DNA from 4 places in the Parabacteroides sp. 20_3 genome. Region 4 is predicted to be linked to each of the others. Evidence: riboswitches for the same ligand, from Rfam matches in the RefSeq annotation. Region 4 holds a riboswitch; each other region holds the start of a gene.
What was found. A riboswitch is a leader RNA that binds a small molecule or an ion and turns the genes downstream of it on or off. The one in region 4 is predicted to bind cobalamin.
Positions count from the first base shown of each region.

Region 1: another riboswitch for cobalamin. It lies ahead of ACESPU_RS16965 (TonB-dependent receptor plug domain-containing protein); the one in region 4 lies ahead of ACESPU_RS00200 (sirohydrochlorin cobaltochelatase).
Region 2: another riboswitch for cobalamin. It lies ahead of ACESPU_RS17005 (TonB-dependent siderophore receptor); the one in region 4 lies ahead of ACESPU_RS00200 (sirohydrochlorin cobaltochelatase).
Region 3: another riboswitch for cobalamin. It lies ahead of ACESPU_RS16935 (TonB-dependent receptor); the one in region 4 lies ahead of ACESPU_RS00200 (sirohydrochlorin cobaltochelatase).

Region 1 covers NZ_CAXSNO010000008.1:248,675-252,911, forward strand. Annotated here, with positions in the region: gene ACESPU_RS16965 (TonB-dependent receptor plug domain-containing protein) at 1-1,900, opposite strand, end outside; cobalamin riboswitch at 2,012-2,209, opposite strand; gene ACESPU_RS16970 (TerB family tellurite resistance protein) at 2,264-3,061, opposite strand; gene ACESPU_RS16975 (HAD family phosphatase) at 3,152-3,769, opposite strand; gene ACESPU_RS16980 (sugar O-acetyltransferase) at 3,762-4,237, opposite strand, start outside.
Region 2 covers NZ_CAXSNO010000008.1:258,507-262,743, reverse strand. Annotated here, with positions in the region: gene ACESPU_RS17010 (DUF5074 domain-containing protein) at 1-647, opposite strand, end outside; gene ACESPU_RS17005 (TonB-dependent siderophore receptor) at 668-2,671, opposite strand; cobalamin riboswitch at 2,709-2,914, opposite strand; gene ACESPU_RS17000 (putative transporter) at 3,024-4,237, opposite strand, start outside.
Region 3 covers NZ_CAXSNO010000008.1:238,664-242,900, forward strand. Annotated here, with positions in the region: gene ACESPU_RS16935 (TonB-dependent receptor) at 1-1,952, opposite strand, end outside; cobalamin riboswitch at 2,005-2,214, opposite strand; gene nrdG (anaerobic ribonucleoside-triphosphate reductase activating protein) at 2,255-2,755, opposite strand; gene ACESPU_RS16945 (anaerobic ribonucleoside triphosphate reductase) at 2,789-4,237, opposite strand, start outside.
Region 4 covers NZ_CAXSNO010000001.1:48,164-52,400, forward strand. Annotated here, with positions in the region: gene ACESPU_RS00195 (TonB-dependent siderophore receptor) at 1-1,847, opposite strand, end outside; gene ACESPU_RS00200 (sirohydrochlorin cobaltochelatase) at 1,860-2,777, opposite strand; cobalamin riboswitch at 2,905-3,102, opposite strand; gene aspT (aspartate-alanine antiporter) at 3,189-4,237, shown strand, end outside.

The DNA of each region.
Region 1 (4,237 bases), on a different contig from region 4:
CGTTATGACGGGTATTCAATCGCCATAGCTGATAACTTTTTCCATCACCGTCCGTGATATAAAAGCGGGTGGATTGGTATCGGCCGAACAAGGTGACATCCAATTTATACTTTTTCCACGCATGGTTCCATGCTAGTTTCCAATTGGCATTATGGAATGAGGTTCCGTTGATCGGGGTGTAGAGCATATAATTCGGGTCGGCTGGATCATCCGTATATTGCGCTTTGGCATCCGTATAGCTATAGCCTCCACCAATAGCCAAGGAAGATAGGATTTGATAGGTGAGCGATATATCTCCCCCGAAAGAGCGGGCTTTGGATAAGTTCTTGTGTTGCATGCTGGCCTCGATCTCATCCAATCGGTCTTCGGCGCTTGTCGGGATCTCGGTCAAGGCGATCATGTTCTTGATACGGTTGTAGAATCCTGTTACCGTGATCTGCAGGTTCGACGCATGATATTCTACGCTCGCCGAATAATAATTGGACTTTTGCGGTTTTAAATCCTTATTACCATAATAATGTTTCCACGGGCCGCCGCCGATCTGCGTGATATAATCATCGTGCAACTCCTTTAAGGTAGGAGCCTTAAATCCATTTGAGTATGTGGCTCGGATATTGAAGTCGCCTAGTTTGTACATGGCGGAGACTTTAGGGGTAAACGTAGCCCCGAACTCTTGGTGCACGACGAAGCGCCCACCTACCGTCACATTCAACCGATCCGTCGGATTCCATTCGTCTTGTACATAAGCGGAAGCCGTAAATACGGAGGCTTTCCCGTTCTCGATACGCCGGGGAGATTTCAAATGATCGTATTGATATTCGAGTCCGGCGCTTAGGATATTGTTTTCCCCGAGGTGGAATACGCTTTTGGCTTGTCCTAGGAAACGTTGTTGAGAGGTTTCCAGAATATGTTCCCCCGGATAACGGGTAATACGTAAACCCGTCTCCGGATCGAAGAAGTTCGTGACATCTTTATGATGGTAATTATAGAAATAGCTATAGTTACCATACGTTAGATCTACCGAAAGGAAGTTCTGCCCTCCCAATGCGTATTTAGCTCCTCCGGCTACATCGAAGTTCCGGTAGAATTGATCATAGGTATAATACTTGAATGCGCCGTGCGGACGATAATTCCATTTCTGGTAAAAAGAGCCATCGGCCGAAAGGCTCAGCCGGTCGTTCACTTTGTAGGTTAAGTTCTCCCTTAGCGTAAAGTTCGTGGATCGGTTTACGGTTCGTGTCACGGTTCCATCCATTACCTCGTGATGGTCCCATTCTTGGGTCGTATTTTGCCAGCCGTCCGTATGGGTCGTACTAAGTGAGGTGTTGGAATTCATTCTCTTATGCCCAAAGCCGATTTGTACGCTTTCCAATATATCTCCATATGATCCGACACGAGTCGTATTCGATAGGCTCACTTTATCCCGGTTCTTTTTCGTGATAATATTGATAACACCGGCGATAGCGTCCGAGCCATACAGGGAAGAGGCGGCACCTTTTACGATCTCGATACGTTCGATATTGGCGGGGTTGATAATACTCAAGTCGTTTTGTCCGCCGGTATCTCCGTTGATCCGTTTGCCATTGATAAGGATCAAGATGTAATCGTTGCCTAATCCGTTCATCTGGATGCCACTACCCATGTCGCTCGGATTAAAGGTGATGGAAGCGTTCAGCCCTTCCAGAATATCTTGCATACTGCGTCCTTGGTAACTGTCAAGGGCTTTGCCAGTGATTACCTCTGTTTGCACAGGGGCGTCTTTCAGATAGTGTTCGGTACCCGTACCGGTGACCACGACCTCGTTCAATAGCACGGAAAGTTCCTTCGGATCTTTCAATATGCTTTGGGCGCATACGGATTGTACGCATGCCACCAGAATAGCGAATGCTAAAAGCCTCATATAGTGTTTTATTTATACACGAAATAAAACAACAAGCCTCTATCTGGTTATGTCTCAAAAAATAAATTGAATCGTTTTTTGTATGACACATACTTCTATCCTGGAAGCTTGATGTTATTGTAAGACTTTAGCAGGTATTCTGGCTCTCCTCTGGTTAGAAACCTTCCCATTCCAATTCTGGAACAGTGGCTTTTGAACTTCTAACCAACTTAATGAGGATTACAGCTGCAGGAACAGCTCCGGATTCACACCGGATTCCCTCTCACCAAACTATGTGATAGCTTGGTTACTAAAATCGTGGGCAAAGGTAGGTCTTTTTAATTAAATAATACAGACATTGAGAAAATATTTCCATTTTCTTATTTACTTCATGCCTCTCGCTTTATAGATACGCTCCTTAGCCTCATTGATCTTTTGGAGTTTCTCATTGGCGGCCTTGCGGATATCTTCACCAAGGTTGGCTACTTTGTCCGGATGATGTTTGATAGCCATGCGGCGGTAAGCGGCACGCACCTCATCGTCCGTAGCCGTGGGTTCTATCTCTAATACTTTATAGGCGTTATCTAGGGAGTTTTCCTGAAGATTTAACATGGATTCAACTTCCTTTTCAGACATTCCCATCGCTATGGCTACCTCTTTTAAAGCGTTGATCTCGGTGGCGCAAACATTACCGTCGCTCTTAGCGATCTCGGCGAGGAACGCCAGCAGTTGCAGCCGCTCCTCATAACTTAGGTTGTATGCGATCTGGGTTCCGCATTCCCGGATGGTATTCTTGAATCCTATGCTATTCTCTTGCTCCATGCGTTTGGCTTGGTCGAAAAGCTTTAGCAATATCTCTTCACCTTGGCCTACGGCGATCTCGCCGAAGTTCCTTCGGAGGAATTGACGGACATATTCCATCTCGCTGTGCATGATTTTCCCATCGGCACGGATGATATAGGAGGCCATTACCAACATGGAGAAAAGGAAACTGTTACGCTCCCCGGCGTATGGGTCTCTTCGTGTATATTGATCATCGTAATTGGTTCTGCCACCGAAGGGCTGTCCCGTCATGTTTGCCTCTTCCTCAAAGAAAGAGCCTAATATAATACCGGCTAAAGCGCCCAGTGGTCCGAATGCCATAAACCCCAAGACACCGCCTATCCATTTTCCGATACCCATATTCTTCTTTGTTTTATTTGTCGTTAATCAATGGTGCGATATTCGCTATTCTCTAAACGCATCTCCGGCTGTTGCAATTTCTGGTATTCATCATTGTTCAATTTTGATACCGCAAATTCGCTCTATTTCAAAAATATATTCTTTGGGTGTTGTGAACAATACAGCTTCCATTCCAATCGCCTTTGCACCCAACACATTCACCATTCTGTCATCCGTAAACAAACATTCCGACGGTTTAAGGCCATATTTGTCACGAAGGCGAAGATAAATTTCCTTTTCTGGCTTGATGAAGTGTTCCTCACATGATATTACCATACCGTCAAGTAACCGGAATATGTCGAATTTCTCCATGACCCGGTAGATTGTGTCGCTCCAGTTCGTCAACCCATATAGTTTGAATCCAGATTGCTTTAACTTTTTTAGAAGTACACGCATACCTTCAATCTCTCCTGTTATCTCTTCTAGATAATTATCTTTGAAAAACGTGAAGGCATCACTATATTCAGGATACCTTTTTATCGCTCCGTCAATCATTTTATCAAACGGGATTATTCCACGGTCGCACATGTTTATAAATTTCGGATCTGATAGAATTTTGTGAAAACCGATTAGTGACACTTCATCATCCCCGAAATGTCGTTCAAGCAAGGGTTGCAAATCGTGATTTACGAGGACCTTGCCAAAATCAAAAATGAGGTTTTTAATCATTATCTTCGATATTTTTAATTACACGGCAAGGATTGCCGACAGCTATGGAATTGGCAGGAATATCTTTCACGACAACACTGCCTGCTCCGATGACAGAGTTTTTACCGATGGTCACACCCGGAAGGATTGTAGAGCCGCCTCCTATCCATACACCATCTTCTATAAGGACAGGTCGGGCAATTGTGTCGCAGATGGACGCTCCGGGATGTGTCCTTTCCGGCATCCTTTCCGCAAGGTGAACGGAATGAGTTGCGGTATATATTTTCACATCGGGGGCTATCATCACGTTGTTACCGATAATGATATTGTTATTATCGAGGAACGTACAGTTCATGTTCACGATCACCTTGTTCCCGAAATAGATGTTTTTCCCATACTCGCATCGGAAGTCTATGTCGATGTAAACATCCTTGCCGATACTTCCGAACATCTGCCGATAGATGCGCTGCTTTGCCTCATTGTCGGCAT
Region 2 (4,237 bases), on a different contig from region 4:
TCTGTCTTGACTTGCTTAATGGATTTTGCCTTCAGATCTGTCACTTCTATCGTAGACTCTCCATATACCGCGATATACATCTTATCGCCATACACGATCATATCCTGTGCCGTATCTCCCAGCCCCCTGCCATTTTGAGCCAAGAAATAATCGGGGACAACCTCATCCTTTTCTATGTCGTACATATATAAAGAAGAGTTGTTATTTCCCATATTGCCCGAATTCAAGAAATATAAAGCCATGAAAGAACTATCCTTCACAAAATCAATAACTCTTACGGAAGCATAAACAGAAGACTCACCTTCCGCATTTGCGGCTATAACTAATAAATAGCCTATATTTACGACATCCGTAATAGCATATGAATGTGTTCCAACTTCTACCTCCGCAATTTTCATATCTTTAGCGGTTCCATCAGAGGAACCATAAATCACGTACTTTGTTACATTGTCAACAGAAGACGGAGCTGTCCAATTTAAGGTTCCGCTAACTTTTAAAGCTTCCGGATTCTCATCCGTAAAACTGACATTAGTTACAGATACATTTGGTATGTTCAGTGAAGGCTCATTGTCATCATCACAGCTGACAAACGAGAAAGACATCAATGCACACAAGGCAGAGACACAAACTAAATTCTTCTTTTTCATTACTTTACTTTTATAGTTTACTAATAGGATAAACAAATACTTAAACGCCAAGAACGGCCCGGCATGGGATAATACTGAATAACATCATAATTCACGTTCGCAAGATTTAACAATTCACCTTGCAAACGCAAACCGAAATATCGAAAACGAAAATCTCGATTTATAGAAATACTCTGTTCTATATAAGAATCAATCCTGTTCCGATCTATATTTTGCGGCAATGCATAACGATCACCAACCGCAGTCAGTATATAAGAGACATTTACCCATGGATTTTCCAAGGTTACGGAAACCGTGCCAGAATGACGAGGTGTATAAGGAATCTGATCCTTATAATTCTTAGCTTCCGGATCTGTCACATCAACCGCGTATTGAAAAGAATAAGTGGAAGCCAAAAGCAAGCTCATTCGTAAGGGCAATCGGAATTGTGTAGATAAATTTACATCTACCCCTTTAATATCCACTTCGCCCATATTCATCATCTTCCAAACATACATGGTAGGTAAAGCCACGATCTTATCTTTCACCGTATTATAATATCCATCCGCCGAAATACTGAAATGCCGCAGCCAATCCCCACAGGAAGAACTCCATGTTACCCCTACATTATATTGGGAAGTTTCTTCCGGTTTCAAATTTGTATTTCCCATACGGAGGTAATACAAGTCCGTAAATGTAGGAACCCGGAATATATCTTTGTAAGAGGCACGTATCCGCAAAGTACTTTCCGAGAATGGCCGCCAAGACAAACTTACAGCCGGGGATAAACGCCTCTTATCATCCGGTTTTTCCCCTTGCTCCACTTTATCAGTGATATATGTTCCCAATAAACTAGCGGTAGCCGTGAATCGACTGTTCTTATATTGCACCGCTAGTACTGATTGAGAGGCCATTCGCTTTGGATTAGGGCCGTTCACAAAATTATTGTCCAGCATAGAGCGAGTTAAATCCGTAGTCAACGTCGCCGATACATACTTTATAGGAGTATACAGCAAACCTACAGAGCCATAATACTCATTCTGTGTATTCAAATCGACTTGTTCGCCCGCAGCATATTTATCATTTATATCTAAATAACGAGTAAAAGCATAATTATACTTAGCCATGGCCCGTAGCGTAAATTTCTCATTAAGAACATTCTTATACCCCGATTGCACGAAAAAGTTATTATCCCATAATCGTTCAGAAGTGTTCTTGTTATATAAATTAACAGAACCGGGAAGCCCCCGCTCCGAATCAAAATAGTACGCCTTAAAGGAAAGTTCGCCTCCCCTTCCAAAATCGCCGAATAGATTACCTTCCAAATGGAAAGAATGGATATCGCTATTTCTTCGCTTCTCTCTCGTTTCCAATTCCCCATTAATTAATGTATAGGGATATTGTCCATCCGCACGCACGAAATCACCATGTAAGGATGCGCTCCAACGCTTTCCTAATTTTTGATCATAATGCAGCACAGGATTAAAAAGCCCGAAGGAACCTCCCTTAACCTTAAGATAAGTATGAAACGATTTGTCTTTAAACGTGGGCTTTCCGGTTTGTATATTCAAGGCGCCTGCCGAAGCATACACCCTTGCCGTTTGGAAAATGTCATCCGACTGCCCGATTGACAAGGAAACCATCTCCACATTATCCAACGAGAAACGGCTGATATCGACTTGCCCGCTTTGCGCGTCCGTAATCGTCACCCCATCGTAACTGACGGCGGTATGCTTCGCCCCCAAGCTACGTACCGAGACCGTTTTCAATCCTCCGATCCCCCCATAATCCTGTACCGTAACTCCCGAGAAGCGTTTCACGGCCTCGGATAGGTCTTGTACTCCCAAGCGATCGATTCCCGCCCGGTCCATAATTTGCAAAGGCGTACCTTCACGGGTGACCGACGGACGTACCTTCTCCACCACTTCCACCCCGGAAAGCTCGTGATAGGCCGTCGTATCGATCTGTTGACCGTAAGCGACACCCAAAGAGAATAACCATGCGCTAAAAACGCATAGGCATCTTATAAGATATAAATCTCGCATAGCAACATTTAGATTTACCAACGTCTTCACCCGAAACGTCGCATAACAAAATCATGGCAGGTTTTCTGGCTCGTCCACCCTCTGTCGGCTACCTTCCCGCCTATCCGATAGGCAGTGGCAACAAGATTTGCCGGGGCTCCAAGGACTTACAGCTACGGGTACAGCTCCGGACTCGCACCGGATTCCCTTTTACTGATTATTATCGGAATCGATAACATCTACACCTTGATTGGCCGCAAAGATACATGTTTACTTTTTGATTAGCAACAAAAAAGCCCCCCGGCGAATCACTTCGGCGGAAGGCTAGGGAGTTTACACTTTTCTAAACATTACTAACAACAAAATATTTATTCTATGTATAAAAGAATAATATCATTAACTGTGCGGTCAACACACGCAAAAACATGGTCAATGGATAAACCGTCGCATATCCAACCGCCGGCGCATCATTTCCTGCCGCCATATTGGAATAGGCTAACGCAGGAGGATCGGTCGTACTTCCCGCAATCAATCCCATCAACGTAAAATAATTCAGTTTATAAAAATACCTTCCCACACAACCGATAATCAGTAGAGGCAATAACGTTATTATAAAACCATAACCGATCCAAGCTACACCACCCTTATTGACTATCGTATCGACAAAACCTTCACCCGCACTCAATCCCACGCAGGCGAGAAACAACGTGATTCCTAATTCCCTCAATAGTAAATTAGAACTTTGCGTGGTATAAGTAACCAATTTATAACGATAACCGAACCGGCTTATCAATATCGCAACGATCAACGGACCTCCCGCTAATCCTAATTTCACCGGTTGAGGAATACCCGGAAAACTAATAGGAAGACTTCCCACGATAATACCCAAAACTATACCAACAAAAATAGTCACCAAATTAGGTTCATTCAAGCGTTTCATTGAATTACCCAGCGTCTCGGCAACTTTCTCCACCGCCAATTCACTACCGACCACTGTCACCCGGTCGCCTATTTGCAAGACCAGATTAGGAGTAGCTACCAACTCCAGCCCCGCACGATTGATCCGAGTCACGTTAATTCCATGTAAACGGCGTAACTGCAAAGCCCCTAATTGCTTACCGTTGATTTCAGACCGGGTAACCAAAATACGCCGGCTGATAAACTGGCTTTCCGCCGGAATCCATTGCTTACGATCCATCTGTATTTCTTGACCGATAAAAGTCTTTATCGCCTCCACGTCATGCTCTGCGGTAATAACAAAAATCTTATCATCCCCATTCAATACCGTGTTCCCCGCCACGATCTCTATCCGATTCGTATCGTTACGTAAAATACGGGAAATAACAAATTCACGGTGTTCCAACAATTTAGATAGCTCACTTACGCTACGACCAAAAATCGCCGGATTCTTCACCACCAAAGAGATAGGTACAGCCTCTCCTCCCGATTCCGTATCCGTCTCTTCTTCCAATTGTTCCGTCTCCTTCGCAAAAGAGATACGGAAAACATAACGGATAAAAATCATCGACAAGATAATGCCGATCACACCTAACGGATAGGCAACCGCATATCCTAAAGCGATCGTTT
Region 3 (4,237 bases), on a different contig from region 4:
TCGTAGTCTTGGCTTAACAGGTTGTTTACCTCTACGGCAGCCTTGATAAGTCCGAATTTGAATTTCAAATCTTTCGACAAGGAGATGTCGCTGGTGTACCACGGTTGCGTATAATTGTATTTGATATTTTCCTGCTGGTTATACCGCTCTCCCACATATATGAAACTATAGTTGAGGTTCCATCCCTTGAAAGAGGCTTGTGCGATGGCGGAGCCGCTATGCCAAGGGATATAAGGGATTTGATCTCCGTAATAGGTATCCGAGGGATCCGTGAAGTCTTGGGCCTTTTGATAGGTGTATTGTACGCGTAGCGTGACGAACAAATCTTTTACCGGATTGACGGTCGTTTCCGTACTGACATCTATACCTTTGATTTCTACCTTACCCAAATTCAGCATCGTCCAACGGAACTGCTGGCCTTTGGGGTAAGCGATGATCTTGTCTTTCACCTTGTTGTAATAACCATCCGCCTGTATCTTGAAGCGATAGAAAAGATGGTTCTCCCATGTTTTCGTGTAAGCGAAGCCGGCATCATATTGGGTTACGTATTCCGGGTTTAATTTGGAGTTTCCCATATCGGCGTAATACAAATCGTTGAAGGTGGGCATGCGGAAGATCCGTTTATAGAAAGCGCGTACATTAAAGTCTTGTTTCTCGAACGGCTTATAGGAGGCGAACACGGCGGGTGTGAGGATTTGCCGGGCTTCCGGTGCGGGGCCTTCTTCTACACGGTCGTTGATAAAAGTCGCCAGTCCGCTGGCCTGTAATTTTACTTTTCCTAACCGGAGCGCCGTAGCGACCGAAAGGAGGTTGGTGAAGCGTTCCGGGTAAACGAATCCATACATATCGGCGTTCATCTTGTTCCATTGCAAGTCGTAAGAAGCAGAGACATCCCAGTTCGAGAGGATGGAGTAGACATTAGCGGAAGATAGGTAAATCTCCCGTTGCTTATACAGGTTATCTACATGAATCAGCTTGTCGTCGTTGTTCACATAATGCGTACGGTAGAAAGCGTATTTCGCATTGACCTGTGTCTTGAATTTACTATTGATTTCTTTGATATAGGAGCCTTGCATGAAAGAGTTCGTATCCCATACTCGTTCGCCGCGTCGCCATACGTTGTTTACGATAGCCCCCGGGATACCTCGTTCGGAATTGTAGTTGTAGAACTTAAGATTCCAAGTACCGTCGCTCATCTTGCCATACAATCCGGCCTCTAGGCGGGTGGCGTTGATATCCCCGTTTTCCCGGACGGCGGTCGTATCGTAAGCGATCTCTCCGGCAGGGTTGATACGGCGGTAACGAAATTTGTATTTACCGCTTCCGCTTAACCATTCGGCGCTGAAAGAGGCGGCTACGTTTTCTGATATCTTATATTCGAACAGGGCCGAGGGATTGATAACGTCGAAGGAACCGACTTTCATCGTGGCACGGATATTCGTTGTTTTTCCTTCTTCGAAACGAGGACGACGAGAACGCAGATAAAGCGTACCGGCCGCACCGAAATCTTTCGCGGATTGGAAGATATCGCTCTTCTGGCCATTGTATAAAGAAATCTCCTCGATATTGTCTAAGGAATACATTCCGAGGTCTACTTGTCCGTTTTGCGCGTTGCTTAATTCGATACCGTCGTAGAAAACACCCATATGGTTCGTTCCCATGCTTCGGATGTTTACGGTCTTGATACCTCCTACGCCCCCATAGTCTTTCAATTGGACGCCCGAGAAGTAGCGTAAAGCATCCGCTACCGTGTGGCTGTTCAAATTTTGTAATTCTTTCCCCGATAGTTTTTGGGAAGGAATTACCTCTTTAAAGCTGAAACTCCGGGCCGTGACCGTAACTTCGTCCAAGTGTTGGATAGAGTCGAGTTTGCTTTGTCCATGGGACATACCTATCGCCAGCATCGATAATACGCAAGCGAGGTATCCCTTTCTAGCAAAGGATAACACCATTATTTAAAACCTGTTTAGAAAATGATTCGTACCAAGCCGCTCTGTCCTCGCGAACGACTTCTCCCTAACTGGCAGGTCTTCTGACTGACTCCCATCCCGAAAGCCTTCCCGATATATATCCTTATATACCAGTGGCGAAAGTGTTTCCGGAATGTTTGAAATAGAGCTTCACAGCAACGGGACTGTTCAGGAATTACACCTGATTCCCATTTAATCCGTAACCCCGGTTGGGTGAAACGGAACCAATTCGGGACAAAGGTATGAAATCTTGTTAATATCCGGGCTATAATTGGAGAATTTCCTTAAATGAAAGGGTTGTACTTGTATGTTACGATTTCCTTTTTATTTAAAGAAGCTTGTACGTCAATTAACCGTTGGTTGCTGCTTCCCCGGAATAAAAGGCTCTCATCCCGAAGGGTTTGTTTGTAGCGGCCATCTACCAATACGTCGATATAGGATAATAAGGCGGCTTGTGCCGGGTTCTTTATCAGGTCCTCGAATTTATATCCCGTGTAGCACCAGATCGTCTTTTGGCTTTTTTCCTTGATCGCCTTGGCTACCTCGGTGAAGCCTTCCGGCTGGAACATGGGATCTCCACCACTGAAGGTGACGTTGGCGAACTCGTCAGCCAGCACTTTCTCCACGATCTCTTCCGTTCTTACTTTCTTCCCTTTATGGATATCCCATGATTCGGGGTTGTGGCAACCCGGGCATTTGTTCGGGCAACCCGCCGCATAGATGGCGGTCCGGAATCCCGGACCGTCTACGGTGGTATCTTCGATGATATCTATGATAGACAACATGGTAATTGAAAATTGACAATTGACAATTGAAAATTAGTTGTGGGTGATGCGGTCGTTCAGCTCGGATAGCTTGGCGTTGTTCCAACGGTCGGTGGTTCCTACCAAGTAACCGGTGATGCGTTGAAGTTTGTCCAAGTGTTTGCTGCCGCATTTCGGGCAGGCTTCCAGATTCGGGGTGGAGTTCTCGTAGCCACAATCCAGACAACGGTTACGATTATGGTTTACGGAACCGTATCCGATATTGTATTTATCCATCATATCCACGACACGCATGATCGCTTCGGGGTTATGGGTAGCGTCGCCATCCATCTCTACGTAGAAGATATGGCCACCACGAGTCAAATCATGATAAGGAGCTTCCACTTCGGCTTTATGACGGGCACTGCACTTATAATATACCGGGACGTGATTAGAGTTCGTATAATAATCCCGATCCGTGATACCCGGAAGCGATCCGAACTTCTTACGATCTTTTCCCGTGAACTTGCCGGACAAGCCTTCAGCCGGAGTTGCCAGTACGCTATAATTGTGTTGGTATTGCTCAGAGAATTGGTTGGCGCGATCCCGGATATACGTAACGATCCTTACGCCTAAGGCTTGCGAATCCTCATCTTCTCCATGATGCTTCCCGGTAAGGGCTACCAAGCATTCGGCCAGTCCGATAAAGCCGATACCCAAGGTGCCTTGGTTGATAACGGAGGCAATCGAATCGTTAGGCTTCAATTTTTCCGAGCCTAGCCATAAGGAAGACATCAACAACGGGAATTGCTTCGCGTAAGCGGTTTTCTGGAACTCCATACGCTCATGCAACTGACAAGCCGTAAGTTCCAGCATATGATCCAGTTTAGCGAAAAATAGGGCGATACGTTCCTCCTTGTTCTCCACCTGCATGCACTCGATAGCCAATCGCACGATATTGATCGTCGAGAAAGAGAGATTACCTCGTCCGATAGAAGTCTTTGGTCCGAAACGATTCTCGAATACACGGGTACGGCATCCCATGGTCGCTACCTCGTGGATATAGCGCTGAGGATCGTCCGCTTTCCAATCCTCGCTTTGGTTGAAGGTTGCGTCGAGATTCAAGAAGTTCGGGAAGAAACGACGGGCGGTGACCTTGCAGGCCAATTGGTAAAGATCGTAGTTACGGTCTTCCGGCAGATAGCTTACGCCTCGTTTCTTTTTCCATATCTGGATCGGGAAGATAGCGGTCTCGCCGTTACCTACGCCTCTGTAAGTGCTTTTTAATAACTCCCGGATGATACAACGACCTTCCGCCGAGGTGTCGGTTCCATAATTGATGGAGCTGAATACCACTTGGTTGCCTCCACGGGAATGGATCGTGTTCATATTATGGATAAAAGCCTCCATCGATTGGTGTACACGGCTTACCGTGCGGTTGATGGCATGTTGTATGACGCGTCTATCACCGCTTAATCCATCCAAGGTCTGTGTCTGGTAATCGTCGATAGGCTTATTATATAA
Region 4 (4,237 bases):
ATCGTGGTAGTCTCGCCGTTTACTTCCTCTTGATAGTTGTTGGTCAACGTAGCCGTACTGTTCATCTTCCGGATATAGAACAAGCTGGCATTGGCGCTTAATATATTGTTCAATTGATATTTAAGACCCACCTCGGCTTGGTATCCTTTCTCCGGCTTAAATACTTCCTCATTGCGAGCAGGCTCGAAACGATTTCCATCACCTCCTACATAAATGACGTTATCTTGATAGAACGTACGGATCGGCTTGAAGAAAGAGGCGAAAGACGCATAAATGGATGTATTCGGATGGGGCAGATAGACCGCTCCGAAACGATAAGTCAACGCCTTATTCTTTATCATATTGAAGCTTGAATGCTCCTCATACTCACGTCGTCCGGTAGGAGTTGTAGCGCTGGCGGACATATAACGGAAAAAGTCGTAACGTAGAGCGGCTAATACCTTCCATTGCTCGTTGAACTCAACCATATCTTGAAGATAAAGGCTGTTGGAATAATGATGCGTAACCGTTGCTTTCGAGAATTTACTGGTCATATATCCCATGCTATGCGGATCATAAACGGATACATGCGAATAAAGGCCGGGACCCTGAACATCATCTCCTAAATTATAGCCCGAATAGCTGGTACGATTCAAGGCGACGAAAGAGTAACCTCCCATATACGTATGCTTTATCTCACCCGTCCTGAATTTACCGCTTAGCTCGAGCGTATTGGCTACCGTCTTGGCTATATGGGAGAAGCGAAGCGGGAAAGAAAGATATACACTGTCCAAACAGATATATTTTTTCTGGCCGTTTTTCATATAATAATGATCATAGATCGGATCATCACTTTCGAGATAGTCGAGGGCTTCCGTCCCAAAATAGTTGATATCGTCGTTATTGTAAGAAAGGCGATCTGTTAGTTTCGCGCCGTTCCAAAAAGTATGTGTGTATTGCGTCGATACGTTCCATGCGTGATTCTTCATAAAGTCGGACTCGTTATTGTAGCGAGCCTCACGGTCAAGTCCCGGTAGCATCTCATTTTTATGGAGATATAACTGTCCTGTTTGCACATTATATACATCATTTGCCATTAAATCGGGAAGACCGATCTCCGTCCCATAGAAGTCGCGGTTAAAACCTCCGCGAACATCTAATATGTCACGTTCCGTCATTTTAGCTTGCAATGCCAGATAACCGGAAAAGCGACGGTTGCCATTATCACGCCAGCCCTCTTGATCGGAAAAGTTGACATTGGCGTAATAATTGACCGGACCGACCAATTTACCGCCCATGCCAAGTGTCGCCTCTTTATTCTCGTAACTACCGTAGGCCAATCGAGCATTAACGCTCTGTTTCTCTGACGGGGATTTACGAACGATATTCAAGGTTCCACCTACGGCTGAATGTCCGTAAAGTACAGAAGCCGGTCCCTTTAATAATTCAATAGACTCGATACAGGATAGATCGGGTACGGGATAAGAGTTGTTTATTGCCGAACGTTCATCGCGGATACCGTCTATCATCATGATAGAATGATCGAAACCACGGATCGACAATTGTTGAAATGCGCCATAAGATGTTTGGAATCGTACGCCCGGCATAAAGCGTACCGCATCTTGGATATTACGGATACCTCGCAACTCCAAACTACTCGCCGTAATGCTATTAATTGAAATAGGAAGATATTTCATAGGTACGTCCAACTTCGTGATTTGTGGACGTGGCTTGCGTGCGGCGGTCGCTACGACTTCTTGAATATTGAATGTCGTATCGGCGAAATTCGTGTACTCATTCTTGTGTTGTGCCTGCATCGTACTGATACATAAGGCTGTCAACGGTAAGATTGTCAAAACTCTTTTCATGTATTTAGCATATTAGTCCTTTTCTACCGCATAAGCTTTTTTCTTGTCGACGATATCAATCATCTTATGTTTAGCCATAAAACGGGCGTGCTCGATGAAAATCTTCTGAATATCCGGATTCTGTCCCAGACCTTCCATAAATACGCTTACCTCGTAGCCTTTCTTTTCCAGTTCCTCTTTCCAATCACCGGCGATATCGTTTTTCGCATGGTCTCCAGCGACAAACATAAATGGCATTAACACGACTTTCTTCGTACCATTGGCTTTTACTTGAGCTTCCATCGTATCAAAAGAAGGATAACCTTCAATAGTTCCTACGGAATAATTCTTGAACCCCTTCTCCTTCAACATATAATCCAACATGGCATATTGGGCCGTTGCTGGAGTATAAGTGCCATGACCTACTAATAATGTAGCGCCTTCCTTCGCCCCATTTTTTATGATAGCAGCGATTACTGCCTCATAATCTTCCGGCGTATACAATAGGGGATTGCCGATTCGGATTTCCTTGAAAGAAGACTTCATGGCGGCAACGTCTTTACGTAAGGATTCCATCTCGATACCTTCGATTATATTCGTGGATTGGATCAAGATGTGCGTATAACCATCAGCCTTTAACTTTTCCAAGGCTTCGATCGGGTTTAGTTTCTCTATGCCACGAGCTTTTAAGCGGCGCATTACAATGCGAGAAGTCCATGCCTCACGCAACTCAACATCTTTGAAAGCTTCTTTCGCTTTTTGATTGATCGCGTCGATTGTCAAGGCACGGGTATCATCATGGGTTGTTCCAAAATGTACCATCAATAAAGCGGCCTTATCGCCCGGTTGTAAAGAGGCGAATAAATCGGATGCTACAAAATTCTCGCCATCGTGCGCACGACAAACTAGGCTGATGACCAGCAGGAAGAAAGATAGTAAGTGTTTCCTCATCATATGAATATATTAATAATTAGATTACATATCAATCCCACGGAGACAACGTATTATTCCGTCTCCAACATCTTTTAGATATAGGTGATATTTCTATCCTCTTAATTGCTCCTAACCCCGGGAGGAATTAATCATTACTTCGCTTGGCAGGTTTCCTGACTGGCTCGGAAAGCAACCTTCCCATCTTTCTTAAGACAGTGGCATAGCAGAACGCTTTCCTTTTCAAGAGCTTCACAGTAGCGGGCACTGTTCCGGATTCTAACCGGATTCCCTTTTATAGAGTTGTCGGTAGACAAACTCTATCACCTAAGCGGTCGCAAATTTATATAAATAATCCCGAAAAGTAACAACATCTTTCAAAGAATCCCTGTTCCAATAGCATCTTTTTTGTTTAACATCAAATAAATAGATATGGAATGGATAACTAATTTACTTCAACATTATCCGGAGCTAGCTATTTTCATAACCTTAGCTCTCGGTTTCTGGATTGGCAAGTTTAAGATAAAGAAGTTCACGCTGGGAACGGTTACCAGCGTATTATTGGTCGGTGTATTGATCGGGCAATTAAAAATCGATATAAGCGGACCGTTAAAGTCCGTCTTTTTCTTGATGTTCCTCTTCGCTGTAGGATATAGCGTTGGGCCACAGTTCTTCCGGGGATTGAAAAAGGAAGGTCTTCCTCAAATGCTTTTCGCCGCCGTCATGTGTATATTTTGTTTGATCGCTCCTTTTTTGTTAGCGAAACTTATGGGATATAACGCAGGCGAGGCCGCAGGATTATTGGCGGGCTCCCAGACGATGTCGGCAGTATTAGGAGTTGCCGAAGATACGATCGGACAGATGAATATTAGCGATACGGATAAAAGTGCTATGGTAAATGTAATGCCCGTGGCCTATGCGGTAACTTATATTTTCGGTACGGCAGGATCCGCATGGTTAGTGAGTGATATCGGGCCACGTCTTTTAGGAGGACTCGACTACGTGAAAAAAGCGTGTAAAGAGCTAGAGGCTAAAATGGGAAATAACGACGAGAGCGAGCAACCGGGCTTTATGCCAGCCGCCCGTCCGGTAACTTTCCGGGCCTATAAGATTAGTAATGAATGGTTCAAGGATGGCAAAAGCGTAAAGCAGTTGGAGGTATATTTAGACCAATTGGGACGGCATTTGTTCGTGGAGCGTGTCCGTATTAATAATGTAGTAACCGATGTTAAACCGGATTTGGTTTTACATACCGGAAATGAGGTTGTTCTAAGCGGTCGCCGGGAATTCGTGATCGGAGAGGAGAACTGGATTGGCGACGAGGTCAATGACATTGAATTGCTTGATTTTCCGGCAGAGACGTTACCCGTACTAGTGATCCATAAGGAATACGTGGGGAAAAAGATCTGCTATTTACGCAATCAATCGTTCATGCATGGTGTTAGCATCAAGTCCGTAAGGCGCGCGGGTATCAATATCCC